3 regions of the Bradyrhizobium sp. CCGB01 genome follow, and region 2 is predicted to be linked to each of the others. Evidence: predicted binding sites of a transcription regulator. Region 2 holds the regulator's gene; each other region holds the start of a gene.
What was found. Region 2 encodes PhoB, which activates phosphate uptake and scavenging genes when phosphate is short. Its sites were predicted from a motif close to TGTCATNNANCTGTCAT; they were not measured.
Positions count from the first base shown of each region.

Region 1: NLM25_RS20295 (acetoacetate decarboxylase) is a predicted target of PhoB. The motif match lies at 3,602-3,618, and genes of this name have one in related genera.
Region 3: NLM25_RS00740 (DUF2794 domain-containing protein) is a predicted target of PhoB. The motif match lies at 2,137-2,153, and genes of this name have one in related genera.

Region 1 is NZ_JANADK010000001.1:4,454,189-4,459,892, reverse strand. It holds gene NLM25_RS20310 (MFS transporter) at 1-130, shown strand, start outside; gene NLM25_RS20305 (carbohydrate porin) at 127-1,518, opposite strand; gene NLM25_RS20300 (transporter) at 1,531-2,547, opposite strand; gene NLM25_RS20295 (acetoacetate decarboxylase) at 2,656-3,438, opposite strand; gene NLM25_RS20290 (patatin-like phospholipase family protein) at 3,660-4,835, shown strand; gene NLM25_RS20285 (isoprenylcysteine carboxylmethyltransferase family protein) at 5,020-5,523, shown strand; gene NLM25_RS20280 (TadE/TadG family type IV pilus assembly protein) at 5,611-5,704, opposite strand, start outside.
Region 2 is NZ_JANADK010000001.1:9,021,421-9,027,124, forward strand. It holds gene NLM25_RS42525 (aspartate aminotransferase family protein) at 1-653, opposite strand, end outside; gene NLM25_RS42530 (GcrA family cell cycle regulator) at 1,109-1,621, shown strand; gene phoB (phosphate regulon transcriptional regulator PhoB) at 1,843-2,550, opposite strand; gene phoU (phosphate signaling complex protein PhoU) at 2,565-3,281, opposite strand; gene pstB (phosphate ABC transporter ATP-binding protein PstB) at 3,293-4,114, opposite strand; gene pstA (phosphate ABC transporter permease PstA) at 4,111-4,956, opposite strand; gene pstC (phosphate ABC transporter permease subunit PstC) at 4,958-5,704, opposite strand, start outside.
Region 3 is NZ_JANADK010000001.1:177,457-183,160, forward strand. It holds gene NLM25_RS00730 (Bax inhibitor-1/YccA family protein) at 58-849, shown strand; gene NLM25_RS00735 (GNAT family N-acetyltransferase) at 1,077-1,607, shown strand; gene NLM25_RS00740 (DUF2794 domain-containing protein) at 1,704-2,075, opposite strand; gene NLM25_RS00745 (thioredoxin family protein) at 2,663-3,439, opposite strand; gene acnA (aconitate hydratase AcnA) at 3,671-5,704, opposite strand, start outside.

The DNA.
Region 1 (5,704 bases), 4.6 Mb from region 2:
CTCGCGGACGGTCTATCAGAGCTATCTGCCCGCGTTCTTCATCGCCGGCGCGCTCTGCGTGTTCGCCTCGCTGATCGTGCTGGCGCTGTCGCGGCAGCCGAAGCCGCAATCGAAACCTGCGATGGCCTAGTACCTGATCGTGGTGGTGACGCCGAACACTGCGGCGTCACCGATCCGCGACACGCCGGTCGGATCGCTCGGATTCGGGATGCCGCCGGAAGGCCTGAACACGTATTGGAAGTAAGGCGCGATCAGCCAGCCCGGCTTGATGTGCGCCTCGTAGATCATCTCGATCAGCGTCTCGTTACTGCGCACCGGGCTCTGGATGCCGGTGAAGACCTGCGTGTCGACGTCGAGATTGCGCGCGGTGTTCGAGATCCGCATATAGGCCATCGCCACGCCGAAGCGGTCGAGCGGCCGCCCCGGCGTGAAGCCGACGAAGCCGATGCCGCCGTCGAGATAAAGGTCGATCAGGTTGCGATCCGGCGGACTGTAGGCGATGCGGCCGAAGGCGGTGACGCCAGGGAGCGAGGCCGAGGTCGAGTTGTCCTTGACCTCCGGCGGGCGATACAGCACCTGCTCGATCACGGCGAAGATGCCGTAATTGCCGCGAAGTTTTGCGGGAATACCGCTCCCGCCGGGATCGGCGATCGAGAGCCCCTCGGCCGTAAAACGCTGGCTGTCGAACGCGCCATAATGCTTCCAGGCGCCCGGCGTGAAATTGCCGGCGAGCGGACGTCCGAAATCGATGTCGTAGTTGAAGCGGACCTGCCCGATCAGCCACGGCGGATCGTTGACGCGGAAGGCCAGGCCATGATGGTCGCGCAGCTGCGGATCCTGATCGCCCGGGCCTGACGGATCGCCGTTGAACACCGCGCCGAACGCCGTGATGTTGTCCGTCAGCGCGGCCTTGATGCGGATGCCGGGCACTGCGATCGGCGGTGCCGGACCGCCGGCCGGAAGATTACTCGCCTTGATAGCGGGCCAGCCGAACGTGCCGTTGATGAAGAGGTCGTCGGTCTGGCTGTCGAAGAACTCGACATCGGCGGCCTGCTGGCCGGCCCGGATGTTCAGGCGATCATTGAAGAAGCTCTGCTCGAAATAGGCGTTGTAGAGCCGCTGGTCCGGCAGCGCCTCGATCTCGCTGATGGTCGCGAGATTCATGACGTAGTTGCGGGACAGCCCCTGGCCGTAGATCACGAACGCATTGGCGTAGAAGCGGCCGCCGGTCCAGCCGACCAGCTTGTCGAGATCGGCATCGACCGACAGATCGAGCCGGCCGAAATGGATGGCGCCGCGCTTCACGCCGCCTGAAACGTTGGCGATGTTGTCCGCGATATAGGTCGCGCCGAAATTCAGGCCCTTGTTGGCGAGGCCGTCATGCCACTCGTTGAACCATTTCGGAAACAGCCATTCGGCCGCGCTCTCGTCCTTAGCGCCGGCGAGCGCACGCGTGCTCGCTGTTGCCGAGGCGAGCGCAATCGCGATCGCCAGAGATTTATGGATACTCCAACTCACGATCAACGCACGCTATTTGAAGATGCCCGTGCGCCGCATGAACAGATAGGCCGCGGCGACCGACGAGGCCATCAAGAGCGCCGCCCAGAGAAATCCGCTCTCGACATCGGTCAGCGGCAAGCCCTTGGTGTTCATGCCGAAGATGCCGGTGATCAGGGTCGGCGGCAGCAACAGCGAGGTCACGATCGAGAGCGTGTGGAGGTGGCGGTTGCTCTCCTCCTCGTTCTTGAAGCGCAGCTCCTCCTCGAGCAGGCGGCTGCGTTCGCGGAGCTCGACGATGTCGTGGTCGAGCCCGTCCAGCCGCTGCGCCAGCTTGCCGGCGTGGATGCGCAAGGCCGGCGAGAGATGATCGGTGTTCTTCTGATCGAGGCGGTGGAACAGCACGCGCAGGCCGGTGAGCTGACGATGCAGCCTGACGCAGGTCCGGCGCAGCCGGCCGAGATTGCGGCGCATCTCCGGCTTGGCGTCGTCGGCCAAAATCCGTTCCTCGATGTCGTCGATCTCCTGGCCGAGCTTGTCCGCCATCCGGTCCAGCGTGTCGGCGACCTCGTCGACGATCTTTTCCAGGAGGTGGGCGACATTGTCGACGCGGTAGCCGCCTTCGAGCACCCGGCGCGTCGCATCCGCCGAGCACAGCGCCTGATGGCGGCCACTGACGAGAAGATGCTCGGTCATGGCGAAACGCAGGAACGCGGTCTCCTCCGTTGCGCTGTCGATATCGCGCACGAGATCGGAGAAGACGCCGTAGACGCAGTGGTCGATGACGTGAAGCTGCTGGAACGTGTCGTTGGACAGCAAGAGGTCGCGCGCAAGCGGTGGCAGGCTCGATTCCGCGATCCACGGCCGCACGCGCGCATCGGTCAGGTTGAAATGCAGCCAGAGCCGGCCGTCATGGCTGAACTCGACCGGCCGGTCGATCGGCAGCGGCTCGGCGCTGCCGTCACTGTGCAGGCGGAACGCCCAGACGAGGCCGGGAACGGCAGGCACGGAATCCGATATCGCGCTGACGAGCTTCGCCGGCTCAGCCATGGCCAACCCCAACCGTCAACAGATGCCCCGCTCCGGAAGCTGGCTGACGGCACCTTCCGGACCTCTCAGGTACTCAATTACGGCTTTGTTACAGTTTGATGATGGCGCCTACTCCGCCGCCAGCCCGGTCAAAGCCGCCGCCTCGGCCTCCTTGACATAGTCGTGCACGACACGGCCGAACGGCAGCGTCAGATCGGCGATGTAGTGATGCGCGCCGAGGCAACGGCGAACCGGGAAATCCGCGACCGGCGCATTCACATGCGGCACCAGATGCAGCCGGCCGGGACCCATCCAGGAGCCCTTCGGCACGATGTCGACGAGGTTGATCGCGACGAGCTGGCAGATCTCGAGCCGGCCATCGACGCCGGGGATCATCTTCAGATTGATCTGCGTCTTCGACAGCGTGGCGCGGGTGAGATCGCCGTTGCCGGCCATGCTCTCGTGCTTGTAGCCCATCGTGCCCATGGCGACGAGCTGGCCGGCATATTCCAGCGTGCCCGTCAGCGTGTCCTTGACGATCTCGAGCTTGGGATGAGCGTATTTCTTGGGGAAGCCCCAGATCTCGCGGCCCGCCGCGATCGGCGGATCATCGTCCAGATACATCTGCGAGACGAAATTGACCTCCTCGCCGTTGAGGCGCGCGGGGATGACGAGACCGGACTCGGTGTAGCTGCCGAAGCCGGAGGAATCCGGCATCTTGATCCACTCGTAATGCACGATCGGCTGGTCGATCGGCTCCAGCGGCTCAGGCAGGCCGGCGCGGATCAGCTCCGGATCGGTCTCGTAAGTGATGACGAGGAATTCGCGGTTGACGAAGCGATAAGGCCCGGCCGGATAGCTCGGCCCTGCCGCCGGCATGGACGGAAGTCTCAGCAAATCTTCCCTGCGCATCGCTGGTCTCCTGTGTGATGTCTGTGACGCTCGCTTCAGGCCCGATGCAAATTGCTAGCCGCGGTCATTGACTGCGATGTGAAGGATTTCCGTCAGGCCCGCGAACCCGCCACCATTCTTGCGGCGGTTGACCTGCATGCAGACGATGCATCGGCGCCAACCTTGTCATCACGCCGTCACCACGCGACGCAATCGTTTGGGGATAGGCAGGAGGCATCGCCATGGACGCCCGCACGTCGCAACCGACTTACCAGACCCATCAGCCTCCCGCGCGGGGCTGGCGGCCCGAGCGCTGCGACCGTGTTGCGCTGGTGCTGCAAGGCGGCGGCGCGCTCGGCGCCTACCAGGCCGGCGTCTACCAGGCGCTGCACGAGGCCGGCATCGAGCCCGACTGGGTCTGCGGCGTCTCGATCGGCGCGATCAACTCCGCCATCATCGCCGGCAACAAGCCGGAGAAGCGGCTGGATGCGCTGCGCATCTTCTGGGAGCGCATCACCAACCGCAAGATCTGGCACTACACGCCGGACGGCGACGTCTTCCGCCAGTGGCGCAATCTCTATAGCTCCTGGATGACGTCGGCGATGGGCCAGCCGGGCTTCTTCACGCCGCACCAGGTCAATCCCTGGTTCAGCCCGGTCGGCGCGCGGACCGCGACCAGCTATTACGACACGATGCCTTTGAAGGAGAGCCTGCTGGAGCTCGTCGACTTCGACCTCATCAACGAGAAGAAGGTCCGCTTCGCGGTCGGCGCCGTGAACGTGCTCTCCGGCAACTTCATCTATTTCGACAACGCCCACGACGAGATCGAGCCGGAGCACATCATGGCCTCCGGCGCCCTGCCCCCGGCGCTGCCGATGGTGCGGATCGGCACCGATCATTTCTGGGACGGTGGCATCGTCTCCAACACGCCGCTGCAGCATCTGCTCGACCAGGAGGACGCGCTCAATTCGCTGGTGTTCCAGGTCGACCTGTTCAGCGCGCGCGGCGTGCTGCCGCGCTCGATCCAGGACGTGATGGCCCGCCACAAGGACATCATGTATTCCTCGCGCACGCGCCACAACACCGACGTCTACCGCCGCACGCACAATCTCAAGGTCCTGCTCTACAAGGCCCTGGCGAAGCTGCCGGACGAGCAGCTCTCCGAGGAGGACCGCAAGCTGAAGGCGAGCCTGCGCCGCATGCCGGAGATCGCGATCCTGCATCTTATCTACCAGCAGAAGGCCTATGAGGGCGATGCCAAGGACCACGAATTCTCGGGCACTTCGATGCGCGAGCACTGGACAAGCGGCTACGAGGACACCAAGCGCACCCTGAAGCGCCGCGACTGGATCAAGATGCCCGACGAAGGCATGGGGCTCGTGGTGCACGACGTGCACCGGGAGACGGAGAGCGCGTAAGGCACGCCGCGGGAGGGTGCTCAGGACAAAAGCCGCGAAAACAACCCCATGCACAGTAGACGGGGCTTGGCCGATCAATGACTTAGGACGCGGACTCTTAACGCAGCAATCGTGGAGCCGCGTTCAATGCTCGTAGCGGAAAGTGATTTGCTAAGCTATTCTTGTCGGGTCGTGGGAGCACACGATGTCGAAAGCAATTGCTGTCCTGGGCTCCGCTCTGTTCTTCGTCATTGCACCGTTGGTGCTGGCAGGCTTCATCCCCTGGTGGGTCACGGAGTGGGAATTTCGGCCAGCTTTTTTCGGCGTCGATCTAACCCGCATCCTCGGCGGCATATTGATCATCGTCGGAGTGCCCGGACTTGTGGATTCATTTGCCCGTTTTGCGCTGCAGGGGCTGGGGACGCCCGCCCCGATCGCTCCGACACAAAAGCTCGTAGTGACTGGCCTTTATCGCTACGTGCGAAATCCGATCTACATCGCGGTCGTCGCGGTCATTTTTGGTCAGGCCATTTTGTTTGGTGACTGGCGTCTCCTCTGGTACGGCGCGCTACTCTGGCTCTTTTTTCATCTCTTTGTGGTGATGTACGAAGAACCGACGCTCGAGCAAACATTCGGCACGGAATACGAGAGCTTTCGGACCAATGTGCCGCGCTGGATTCCGCGGTTGACGCCATGGCGAGCCGCATAAAGGAATTTTCGCTGAAGCGAATTTCTCTCAAAATGCCGGACGCAGCAACCTAGCAGCATCCGGTTTGATCAACCGCGTTCCGCGGAGCTAACAGGTCTTCTGCTGCAAGTGCTGCACACAGGTGCAGGTCTTCGCCGCCGGATATTTCACGTCGTAATAGGGAGGAGACAACGTGGTCGGG
Region 2 (5,704 bases):
TCGAACGCGAGCAGCAGGCCCTTCTCGTCGCAGAGCTGGCGCAGCGCCTTGAGGAAGGAGGGCGTCGCCGAACGCACGCCGCCCTCGCCCTGGATCGGCTCGATCAGGATGCCGGCGGTCTGCGGACCAATCGCCTTCTTCACGGCCTCGATGTCGCCGTGCGGGATCTGGTCGAAACCGTCCATCGGCGGACCAAAACCTTCGAGATATTTTGCAGATCCCGTCGCAGCCAGCGTTGCCAATGTGCGGCCGTGGAAGGCGCCTTCGAAGGTGATGATGCGATAACGTTCCGGATGCCCCATGGAGAAGTGATGATGGCGGACCAGCTTGATCACACCCTCCAGCGCTTCAGCGCCGGAATTGCAGAAGAACACGAAGTCCGCGAAGCTTTCGTTGCACAGACGCGCCGCAAGCTTCTCGCCATCCGGGCTCTGGAACAGGTTCGACATGTGCCAGAGCTTGGTGGCCTGCTCCTGCAACGCCTTGACCAACACCGGATGCGCATGGCCGAGCGCATTCACCGCCACGCCCGAGGTGAAATCGAGATAACGCTCGCCGTTGGTCGCGATCAGCCAGCAGCCTTCGCCGCGCTCGAAACCGAGGTCGGACCTGGCGAAAACGGGGAGCAAATGCGGCGCTGCGCTGTTAGTCATGACGATCACTTGATTGTTGCGGACGGTGTGAGCGTGCATTGCGCAACGCACCATTGACCGGCCCGGAAAACGAAACGTGCCGCCTTTTAAGGGCGGCACGCGCAACCATCTTATGCCTGGTGAAACGGGTGTCAATGCCGCCCGGAAAGCCTCGCGAAATGCTTAATCCGTAGTCTTGCGGTGGCGATTTTGCGTATTTTCGCCACGGAACATGTGGAAGCGAGTCGGCGGACTCTTGCGCGTGAGTCACGCCATATTGTAGCGTTTGGCTTGTCAGATACGACATCTCGTGCAGCAGTTCTGATCCTCTAAGTCCTCATGTACCGGCGTAAGCGTTCGGGCGCATCTGGCGCGCCCGGCGAGCCTTAAGGGATTCTGACGGCACGGGTTTTTCGAAGCTTAGGCATTCGCTGTGCGGCCCCAGGATGGCAGGCGCCGGCGGAGGAAAGGGTGCAATGACGGTTTTGACCTGGTCAGATGATCGCGTCGAGCAGCTGAAAAAGCTCTGGGAGGCCGGACTTTCGGCCAGCCAGATCGCCGCTGAGCTTGGCAACGTGACCCGCAACGCGGTGATCGGCAAGGTGCACCGGCTCGGCCTGTCCGGCCGCGCCAAGAGCCCCTCGTCCGCAGCGCCCCGGCCGCGCAAGGCGCGTCCCGCGCAGCACATGATGCGGGTGAGCCGGCCGATCGCGCGCGGCAACACCGCGCTGGCGCAGGCCTTCGAGGTCGAGGTCGAGGCCGAACCGGTCACCTACGACAACGTGGTGCCGATGAGCCAGCGACTGTCGCTGCTGGAGCTGAACGAGGCGACCTGCCACTGGCCGGTCGGCGATCCCTCGAGCCCGGATTTCTTCTTCTGCGGCGGCAAGGCGCTCTCCGGCCTGCCCTACTGCGCCCAGCACTCGCGCGTGGCGTATCAGCCCGCAGCGGATCGCAGGCGCGCGCCGGCGAAGCCGGGTCCGCGCTGAGAGTTTTCTGAGATCACGACGGCAGCCGTCACGCGATGACGGCTCCACAAGATGGGCGTCGTCCCTGCGAAAGCAGGGACCCATAACCACAGGGCGCAATTGTCGCGCAAAGTGGTCACTCCGAGTCTTCGCCTCACCACTCCCCGTGGTTATGGGTCCCGGCGTTCGCCGGGACGACATCGGAAATTGTAGCGGCGGATCGCTAAATCAGCTCGCAAACCCTACGCCTGCTCTGCCTTCGCAAAGCGATCATCGAGCGCATAGCCGGCGCCGCGGACGGTGCGGATCGGGTCCTGCTCGCGGCCAAGATTGAGCAGCTTGCGCAAGCGGCCGATATGCACGTCCACGGTGCGCTCGTCGATATAGATGTCGCGGCCCCAGACGCTGTCGAGCAGTTGCTCGCGCGAGAACACCCGGCCCGGATGCTCCAGGAAGAACTCCAGCAGGCGATATTCGGTCGGGCCAAGATCGATCGGCCGGCCCGAGCGCGCCACGCGGCGCTTGTCGCGGTCGAGCTCGATGTCGCCATAGGCGAGCACGGTTGCGAGCCGCTCCGGGCTTGCGCGCCGCAGCAGACCCTTCACGCGCGCCAGCAGCTCGGGCACCGAAAACGGCTTGACGATGTAGTCGTCGGCGCCGGTCGCAAGTCCGCGCACCCGCTCGCTCTCCTCGCCGCGCGCGGTGAGCATGATGATCGGGAGCTGCTTGGTCTCCGGGCGGGTACGAAGCCGCCGGCACAGCTCGATGCCGGACAGTCCCGGCAGCATCCAGTCGAGCACGATCAAATCGGGGATGTGCTCCTTGAGACGGGTGTCGGCGTCGTCGCCGCGCATCACCGTCTCGACGTCGTAGCCGTCGCCTTCGAGATTGTAGCGAAGCAGCTCGGTGAGAGCTTCCTCGTCCTCAACCACCATAATGCGTGCGCCCATCGGGTCGTCGCTCCTTAAGTATTCGGAACCGTCGTGGCGAAGGTCGTCATGTCGCCCTTCGGCCGCTTGTCGGTGATCGCCTGTCCCTCGATCATGTAGAACACGGTCTCGGCGATGTTGGTGGCGTGGTCGCCGATGCGCTCGATGTTCTTGGCGCAGAACATCAAATGGATGCAGAACGAGATGTTGCGCGGATCCTCCATCATGTAGGTGAGGAGTTCGCGGAACAGCGAGGTGCAGATGGCGTCGACTTCCTCGTCGCCCTTCCACACCGCCATCGCCGCCGGCAGGTCGTGCGCGGCATAGGCGTCCAGCACCGACTTGACCTGCTGCTGCACGAGGTCGGTCATGTGCTCGAGGCCGCGGAACAGCTTGAGCGGATGGAAATCGGTCTCCAGCGCCGCGACGCGCTTGCCCATGTTCTTGGCGAGGTCGCCGATGCGCTCGAGATCGGTCGCGACGCGCATGGCGCCGACGATTTCGCGCAAATCGACAGCCATCGGCTGGCGGCGCGCGATGGTCAGCACGGCGCGCTCCTCGATCTTCTTCTGAAGTGCGTCGAGATCGGCATCGATGGCGACGACGCGCTGACCGAGCGCGACGTCGCGGCGGATCAGCGCGTCGACGGAATCGACGATCATGCGCTCGGCGATCCCGCCCATCTCCGCGACCAGGCGGGTGAGTTCCTGGAGGTCGGTGTCGAAGGCCTTTGCGGTATGTTCAGAACCCATATCCCGTCTCCTCAGCCGAACCGGCCGGTGATGTAATCCTGCGTGCGCCGGTCGGTCGGCGACGTGAAGATCTTGCTGGTGTCGTCGAACTCGATCAACTCGCCGAGATACATGAAGGCGGTCTTGTCGGAGACGCGCGCCGCCTGCTGCATGTTGTGGGTGACGATCGCGATCGTGTAGTTCTCGGACAGCTCCTGGATCAGCTCCTCGACCTTGGCGGTCGAGATCGGGTCGAGCGCCGAGCAGGGCTCGTCGAACAGGATGACCTCGGGCCGCACCGCGACCGTGCGGGCGATGCAGAGGCGCTGCTGTTGGCCGCCGGAGAGCGACAGGCCGGAGGCGTTGAGCTTGTCCTTGACCTCGTTCCACAGCGCGCCGCCACGCAGCGCCTTCTCGACGCGGTCGTCCATCTCGGACTTCGAGATCTTCTCGTAGAGACGGATGCCGAACGCGATGTTCTCGTAGATCGTCATCGGGAACGGCGTCGGCTTTTGGAACACCATGCCGACGCGGGCGCGCAGCAGGTTGAGGTCGAGCTTGGGGTCGAGGATGTTGGTCTGGTCGAGCATGAGCTGGCCGGTGACGCGCTGGCCCGGATAGAGGTCGTACATCCGGTTGAAGATGCGCAGCAGGGTCGACTTGCCGCAACCCGACGGGCCGATGAACGCCGTGACGCGGTTGGTGCCGAGCGCCAGGTTAATGTTCTTCAGCGCGTGGTGCTCGCCATAGTAGAAGTTGAGGTTGCGAACCGTCACCTTGGCGGGCGCCTCGGGCAGCGGCTGCGAGCCGTGCTGAACGGCGGGCGTACTGACGGAAACAGACATTTCGCTCATTTTGCAGTCCTCTCGGCGCTAAGGAGGCGCGCGCCAATGTTCAGGGCAAGCACGGTCAACGTGATCAGCAAGGCGCCGCTCCAGGCGAGCTGCTTCCAGTAGGCGTAGGGGCTCTGCACGAAGTTGTTGATGGTGACCGGCAGGTTCGCCATCGTCTTGTTCAGGCCGAGGCTGAAGAACTGGTTCGACAGCGCGGTGAAGAGCAGCGGCGCGGTCTCGCCGGCGACGCGGGCGGTGGCCAGCATCACGCCGGTGATGAGGCCGGAGCGCGCGGCACGATAAGCGATGCGCTTGATCACCAGCGAGCGCGGCAGGCCGAGCGCGGACGCCGCCTCTCGCAGCGCGTTCGGCACCAGCAGCAGCATGTCCTCGGTCGTACGCAGGACCACCGGAATGACGATGACGGCGAGCGCGAGACTGCCGGCGATCGCCGAGAAGCCGCGCATCGGCACCACCACCGCACCGTAGATGAACAGGCCGATGATGATCGAGGGCGCCGAAAGCAGGATGTCGTTGATGAAACGGATCACCGAGGTCAGCTTGTCGTTGCGGCCGTACTCGGCGAGATAGGTGCCGGCGAACAGACCGAGCGGCGCACCGATGCCGACACCGAGCACGGTCATGATCAGCGAGCCGACGATCGCGTTGCGCAGGCCGCCTTCAGTCGAACCCGGAGGCGGAGTGTCCGCGACGAAGATCTCGAGGTTCAAACCCGCAAGGCCGTTGTAGAGCAGCGTGACCAGGATCAGCGCGAGCCAGGTGACGCCAAAGGCGGCGGCGCCGAAGCAGAGCCCGCGGATCACGATGTCCTTGCGGCGGCGGCGTGAATAGATCGGGTTCATGTTACTTTCCCGCTTTCTGGTCCAGCCGCATCAGCATCAGCCGGGCAGCCGCAAGTACGAAGAACGTCAGCACGAACAGCAGGAGACCGAGCAGGATCAGGCCGGACTGGTGCAGGCCGTCGCTTTCGGCGAATTCGGACGCGATCGCCGCCGAGATCGTGGTGCCCGGCGCGAAGATCGACGACGAGATGCGGAACGAGTTGCCGATGATGAAGGTCACCGCCATGGTCTCGCCGAGCGCGCGACCCAGGGCCAGCATGACGCCGCCGATAACGCCGACGCGGGTGTAGGGGATCACCACGCTGCGGACGACTTCCCAGGTGGTGCAGCCGACGCCGTAGGCCGCCTCCTTGAGGACCGGAGGCACCGTCTTGAACACGTCGACCGAGATCGAGGTGATGAAGGGCAACACCATGATCGCGAGGATCAGCGAGGCGTTGAACAGGCTGAGATAGGACGGAGGTCCCGCGAAGATCGCCCCCAGCACGGGGACGCCATCGAAGATCCTGATCATGAAGGGCTGGAACGTGTTGGCCAGGAACGGGCCCAGCACGAAGAAGCCCCACATGCCGTAGATGATCGAGGGAATGCCGGCGAGCAGCTCGATCGCCATGCCGATCGGGCGGCGCGCCCATTGCGGGCAGAGCTCGGTGAGGAAGATCGCGATGCCAAGACCCACGGGAATGGCGATCAGCATCGCGATGAAGGAGGTCACGAGCGTGCCGTAGATCGGTCCGAGCGCACCGAG
Region 3 (5,704 bases), 8.8 Mb from region 2:
GAACCGGCGGCATGGCGACCCTCATGCCGGACCGGGCCAACCAACGGGAATTCGACCATGTCGGACCTAGACCGTAACTACGCTTCTCCTTTCGGCAGGGCCGCCGGGCGTGTTGACGCCGCGACGGTCGATGCCGGCCTGCGCGCCTACATGCTGCGCATCTACAATTACATGAGCATCGGCCTGGCCATCACCGGCCTTGCCGCGCTTGGCGTCTATATGGCCGCCGTGACCGACGTTCCGACCCCGGAAGCGGTCCGCGTCGGCAAGCTGTTCCTGACGCCGTTTGGCTACGCGATGTTCGTCAGCCCCCTGAAGTGGCTGTTCATGCTCGCGCCGCTCGCAATGGTGTTCGTGATCTCGGCGGGCATCAACCGTCTCGCCCCCTCGACCGCGCAGATCCTGTTCTGGGTGTTCGCGGCGCTGATGGGCATCTCGCTGTCGTCGATCTTCCTGGTGTTCACGCACACCTCGATCGTGCGGGTGTTCTTCATCACGGCCGCCACGTTCGGTGCACTGAGCCTGTACGGCTACAGCACCAAGCGTGACCTGAGCGGGATGAGCTCGTTCCTGTTCATGGGCCTGATCGGCATCATCATCGCCAGCCTGGTGAACCTGTTCCTGGGCAGCTCGCTGCTCCAGTTCATCGTGTCGGTGGTTGGCGTGCTGGTGTTCGCGGGCCTCACCGCCTGGGACACCCAGCGGCTGAAGAACGACTACATCTACGGCTACGCTTCGGCCGGCGGTGAAATCGCAGAGCGTGCGGCCATCACCGGCGCCCTGTCGCTGTACCTGAACTTCATCAACCTGTTCACGCTGCTCCTGCAGCTCCTCGGCCAGCGCGACTAAGCGCTGGACCTGAGGGAACGGACGCAAACCCCGGCCGGGAGGCCGGGGTTTTTGTTTGGGCCGGGGCTCGTCCCACACGCGCCGTCATTGCGAGGAGCCCTTGCGACGACGCAAGCCAGAGTCCCACCGCGGATGCATCTCTGGATTGCTTCGTTGCGCTCGCAATGACGGGGGTGGAGGCGCCGGTGGGCCTTCCAGCGGCCGCGGGAAGGCTCTAATCTTCCCCTATGTCCGCACCTGAAATCAGGCCTACAACCGAGGCCGACCTTCCCGCCATCACCGCCATCTACCAGCAGGCCGTCCGCGAGGGCACCGCGACGTTCGAGCTGGAGCCGCCCGACCTCACTGAAATGACGCGCCGCTACCGCGCGCTGGTCGATGGCGGCTATCCCTATTTCGTCGCCATCCTCGACGGTCGCGTGGCCGGCTACGCCTATGCCGGCGCCTACCGGCCGCGGCCGGCCTACCGCTTCACGGTCGAGAACTCGATCTATCTCGACCCCAGCTTCCACCGCCGCGGCATCGGCTCGTTGCTGCTGGACCGGCTGGTCACGGAATGCGAGGCGCGCGGCTTCCGCCAGATGATCGCGGTGATCGGCGATTCCGCCAATGCCGGCTCGATCGGCGTGCACACGCGCGGCGGCTTCAAGATGATCGGCACGCATCCCAGTGTCGGGCTGAAATTCGGCCGCTGGCTGGACACGGTGATGATGCAGCGCGACCTCGGCGAGGGCGCGAGCACGGTGCCGGGGAAGTAGGGGCGGTCTCGTAGCCCGGGTGAGCGCAGCGATACCCGGGAACGCTGCAAGCAAGGTCCCGGATGTCGCTTCGCTCATCCGGGCTACGGACGGCGGCTACACCACCGCCAGCTTCCGATCGATCACCAGCAGCACGCGCTCGAGCTCGTGGCCGCGGCGCAGGATCAGGCCGGTCGCGGAGATCACGCTGTACATGCCCTGCTTGCGCGCGAGGCGCGGGTCTTTCTCGATGCGATAGATCGGCACCTCCGAGGCGCGGCGGAACACCGAGAACACGGCGCGGTCCTTCAGGAAGTCGATGGCATAGTCGCGCCACTCGCCGTCGGCGACCATGCGGCCGTAGAGATTGAGGATGCGGTGCAGTTCGAGCCGGTTGAACGTCACCCGGTTCGGCTGGGCGTTCGCAGCGGCGGGGTGCGCCACTGCACGCTGTCCGCTCGGATCGGCATCCTCCGACGTCACACCCATGGCGGCTCCTGTCGCATCAGCATGATCGCGCCCGCGAAGACCGTCCCCGGAACCGCGGATCATGACAGTTGCATGATTGCGCCAACCGTTCCGCACCGCAAGGGGCTCCCTTACTCAACTCATTGAATCGGGTGCGAATCGGAGCACACGCAGGAGTGGAACTCTGTCGCGACGAACCGTCACGGGATCGTTAGAAGGAATCATAGTATCGCCTCTTTTCCGCCAAGCGCCTGCCGCCCTGCATTGCGAAAAGACTTGTGTGCGTTGACCCGGTCCTTTCGGTTCCGGATTCCTCAGCCCCCAGCCCCCCGGGGCCGTCAGGATCGGGTCTGTACGCGCGACAAGGAGGGCCAACGCAAGTTGGTCCTTTTTTGTTTGTGGCTGGATGTTTCCTGCACGACGCACCCTTCTTCGAACATCCGCGCGAAAACTTTCTCCCCTCATCCTGAGGAGCCGCGAAGCGGCGTCTCGAAGGATCGAGGCCGCGCGGCATCAGCGGGGCCTGCATGGTTCGAGACGGCGCTGACGCGCCTCCTCACCATGAGGATTTAGACCGTGTTTGCGTCGGGAGATGAGAAGGGGTCGCTTCAGTGCAGCGACGTGTACGCCGCGCCGAGCATCGCGCCCGGCTTTTCACGGTTGCCGTCCTGGACATAGACCACAGCGCCGTCGACGCCGTCGCGCGTGAGATTTTCCAGCGGTACCGTCCAGCTTTCCGGACGTCCGTTCCAGTCGCCGACCTTGAGTAGATTGCGCACGACGTTGTGATAGGTGAGCTGCTGTCCGCGATTTTCGCCACGGCTGATCTCGATCGGCACCGATTTCGTGATCGAGCAGATCCAGACCTCGCCGTGCGAGACCGCCGGCTCCTTGCTCTCCGCCACCGAGACATTGATGTGCTTGCCCGCAAGCGACATCGTCACCGGCACGCTCATCACGCCCATGCCCTTGTCGGTCTTGCCGATCGCGCTCTCGATGCCGGCGCGATCGCTGCCGATGACATGCGTGGAACCGTTGACCACGACTTGCGGCGTATAGACCTCGCGGTCGCCGCGCATGCGCGAATAGGCGCGCTGCCGCGCCGAGAAGCGCGAATCCGCAAGCGTGTCCTTCCAGCCGAGATAGTCCCAATAGTCGATCGGCATGCTCAGCGCGATGATCGACGGGTCGTTGGAAAGATCGCCGATGACCTTGTCGGCGGGCGGGCAGGAGGAGCAGCCCTGCGAGGTGAAAAGCTCGACCACGGCGCGGGGATCAGCCTCGGCGGGGCGGATGACGGCGACGATTGCGCAGATCCCAAGTGCTCCCGACCAGAGGGCACCGGACCAGCGCGAAACCAGATGAGAAGCCGTCATTGTTGTCATGTCGAACGCCGCACACCATTGCTCGTGAAGGGAAATCTTATCGCCTGATGGTCACCGTAGTCTTACGGGGCGCAGCACATTCATCCGTCCAGGCAACCGTCCAAGGGGAGGTTTTCCGCCGGGCGGGCCCACAGAAGCATGCCGCAAACGCGCGAAGGCGGCCTTTTGATAGGCCGCCTTCGTTTAACCTTCTACTCACGTCGCGGTGAGCCACCGTTCACAAATTCGCGCTTAGGCCGCGAGCTTGCGCAGCACGTAGTGCAGGATGCCGCCGTTCCGGTAGTAGTCGAGCTCGTCCAGCGTATCGATGCGGCAAAGCAGCGAAACGCGCTGCAACGAGCCGTCACCCGAGACGATCTCCGCGGTCAGCTTCTGACGCGGCTTCAGGTCGCCGACGAGGCCGCGCAGCGTGACCTTCTCGTCGCCCTTCAGGCCCAGCGACGACCATGAGGTGCCTTCCTCGAAGGTCAGCGGCAGCACGCCCATGCCGACCAGGTTGGAGCGGTGGATGCGCTCGAAGCTCTGGCAGATCACGGCGCGCACGCCGAGCAGACGCGTGCCCTTCGCGGCCCAGTCGCGCGAGGAGCCGTTGCCGTATTCGGCGCCGGCGAACACCACCAGCGGCACCTGCTCCTGCTGGTACTTCATCGCCGCGTCGTAGATCGACATCTGCTCGCCGTCGGGCCAGTGCTTGGTGAGACCGCCCTCGGGAATGTTGCCGTCCGCGCCCTTCAGCATGAAGTTCTTGATGCGGATGTTGGCGAAGGTGCCGCGCATCATGACTTCATGATTGCCGCGACGCGTGCCGTACTGGTTGAAGTCGGCGGGACGCACCTGGTGCTCGCTGAGATATTTTCCGGCGGGCGAGGTGAGCTTGATCGAACCGGCCGGCGAGATGTGGTCGGTGGTGATCTTGTCGCCGAACATGGCGAGGATGCGCGCCTCGACGATGTCGGTGACCGGCTCCGGCTCCTTCTTCATGCCGTCGAAATAGGGCGGGTTCTGCACATAGGTCGAAGACATGTTCCAGCGATAGGTCTCGCTCTCGACCGTCTTGATCTTGCGCCAGTTGGTGTCGCCCTTGAACACGTCAGCATACTTCTTCTTGAAGATCGACGCGGTCACGAACTTCTTCATGAAGGCGTTGATCTCCTTGGTCGTCGGCCAGATGTCCTTCAGGTACACCGGCTTGCCGTCCTTGCCCTCGCCGAGCGGCTCGACCGCGAGGTTCTTGGTGACGCTGCCGGCGAGCGCGTGTGCGACGACCAGCGGCGGCGAGGCCAGATAATTCGCCTGCACGTCCGGCGAGACGCGGCCTTCGAAGTTGCGGTTGCCGGAGAGCACGGCGGCTGCGACGATGCCGTTGTCGTTGATCGACTTCGAGATCTCCTCAGGCAGCGGACCGGAATTGCCGATGCAGGTGGTGCAGCCGAAGCCGACTAGGTTGAAGCCGACCTTGTCGAGATCGGCCTGCAGGCCGGAATCGGCGAGATAGCCGGCGACCACCTGGCTGCCCGGCGCGAGCGAAGTCTTCACCCACGGCTTTGCCTTGAGGCCCTTCGCGGCGGCGTTACGCGCCAGGAGGCCGGCGCCGATCAGCACGCTCGGGTTCGAGGTGTTGGTGCAGGACGTGATCGCGGCGATCACGACGTCGCCGTGGCCGATCTCGAAATTCTTGCCATCGACGGCAAAGCGCTTGGTCGGCTCCTCGGCCTTCTTGTACTCGGTGCCGAGTGCGAGCGAGAAGCCTTCGGCGACCGACGGCAGCGCGATGCGGCCTTCGGGACGCTTCGGACCGGCCATCGAGGGAACGACGTCGGCGAGGTCGAGCGTCAGCGTTTCCGTGAACACCGGATCGACCGACTTGGCGGTGCGGAACAGCCCCTGCGCCTTCGCATAGGCCTGCACCAGCGCGACGCGCGCCGGCGCGCGGCCGGAGGTCTTGAGGTAGTCGATCGCGGCGGCATCGACCGGGAAGAAGCCGCAGGTCGCGCCGTATTCCGGCGCCATGTTGGCGATCGTGGCCTTGTCGGCGACCGAGAGATTGTCGAGGCCCGGACCGAAGAACTCGACGAACTTGCCGACCACGCCGAGCTTGCGCAGCATCTGCGTGACGGTCAGCACGAGATCGGTCGCGGTGACGCCTTCCTTCATCGCGCCCTTCAGCTTGAAGCCGACGACGTTGGGCAGCAGCATCGACAGCGGCTGGCCGAGCATGCAGGCTTCCGCCTCGATGCCGCCGACGCCCCAGCCGAGCACGGCGAG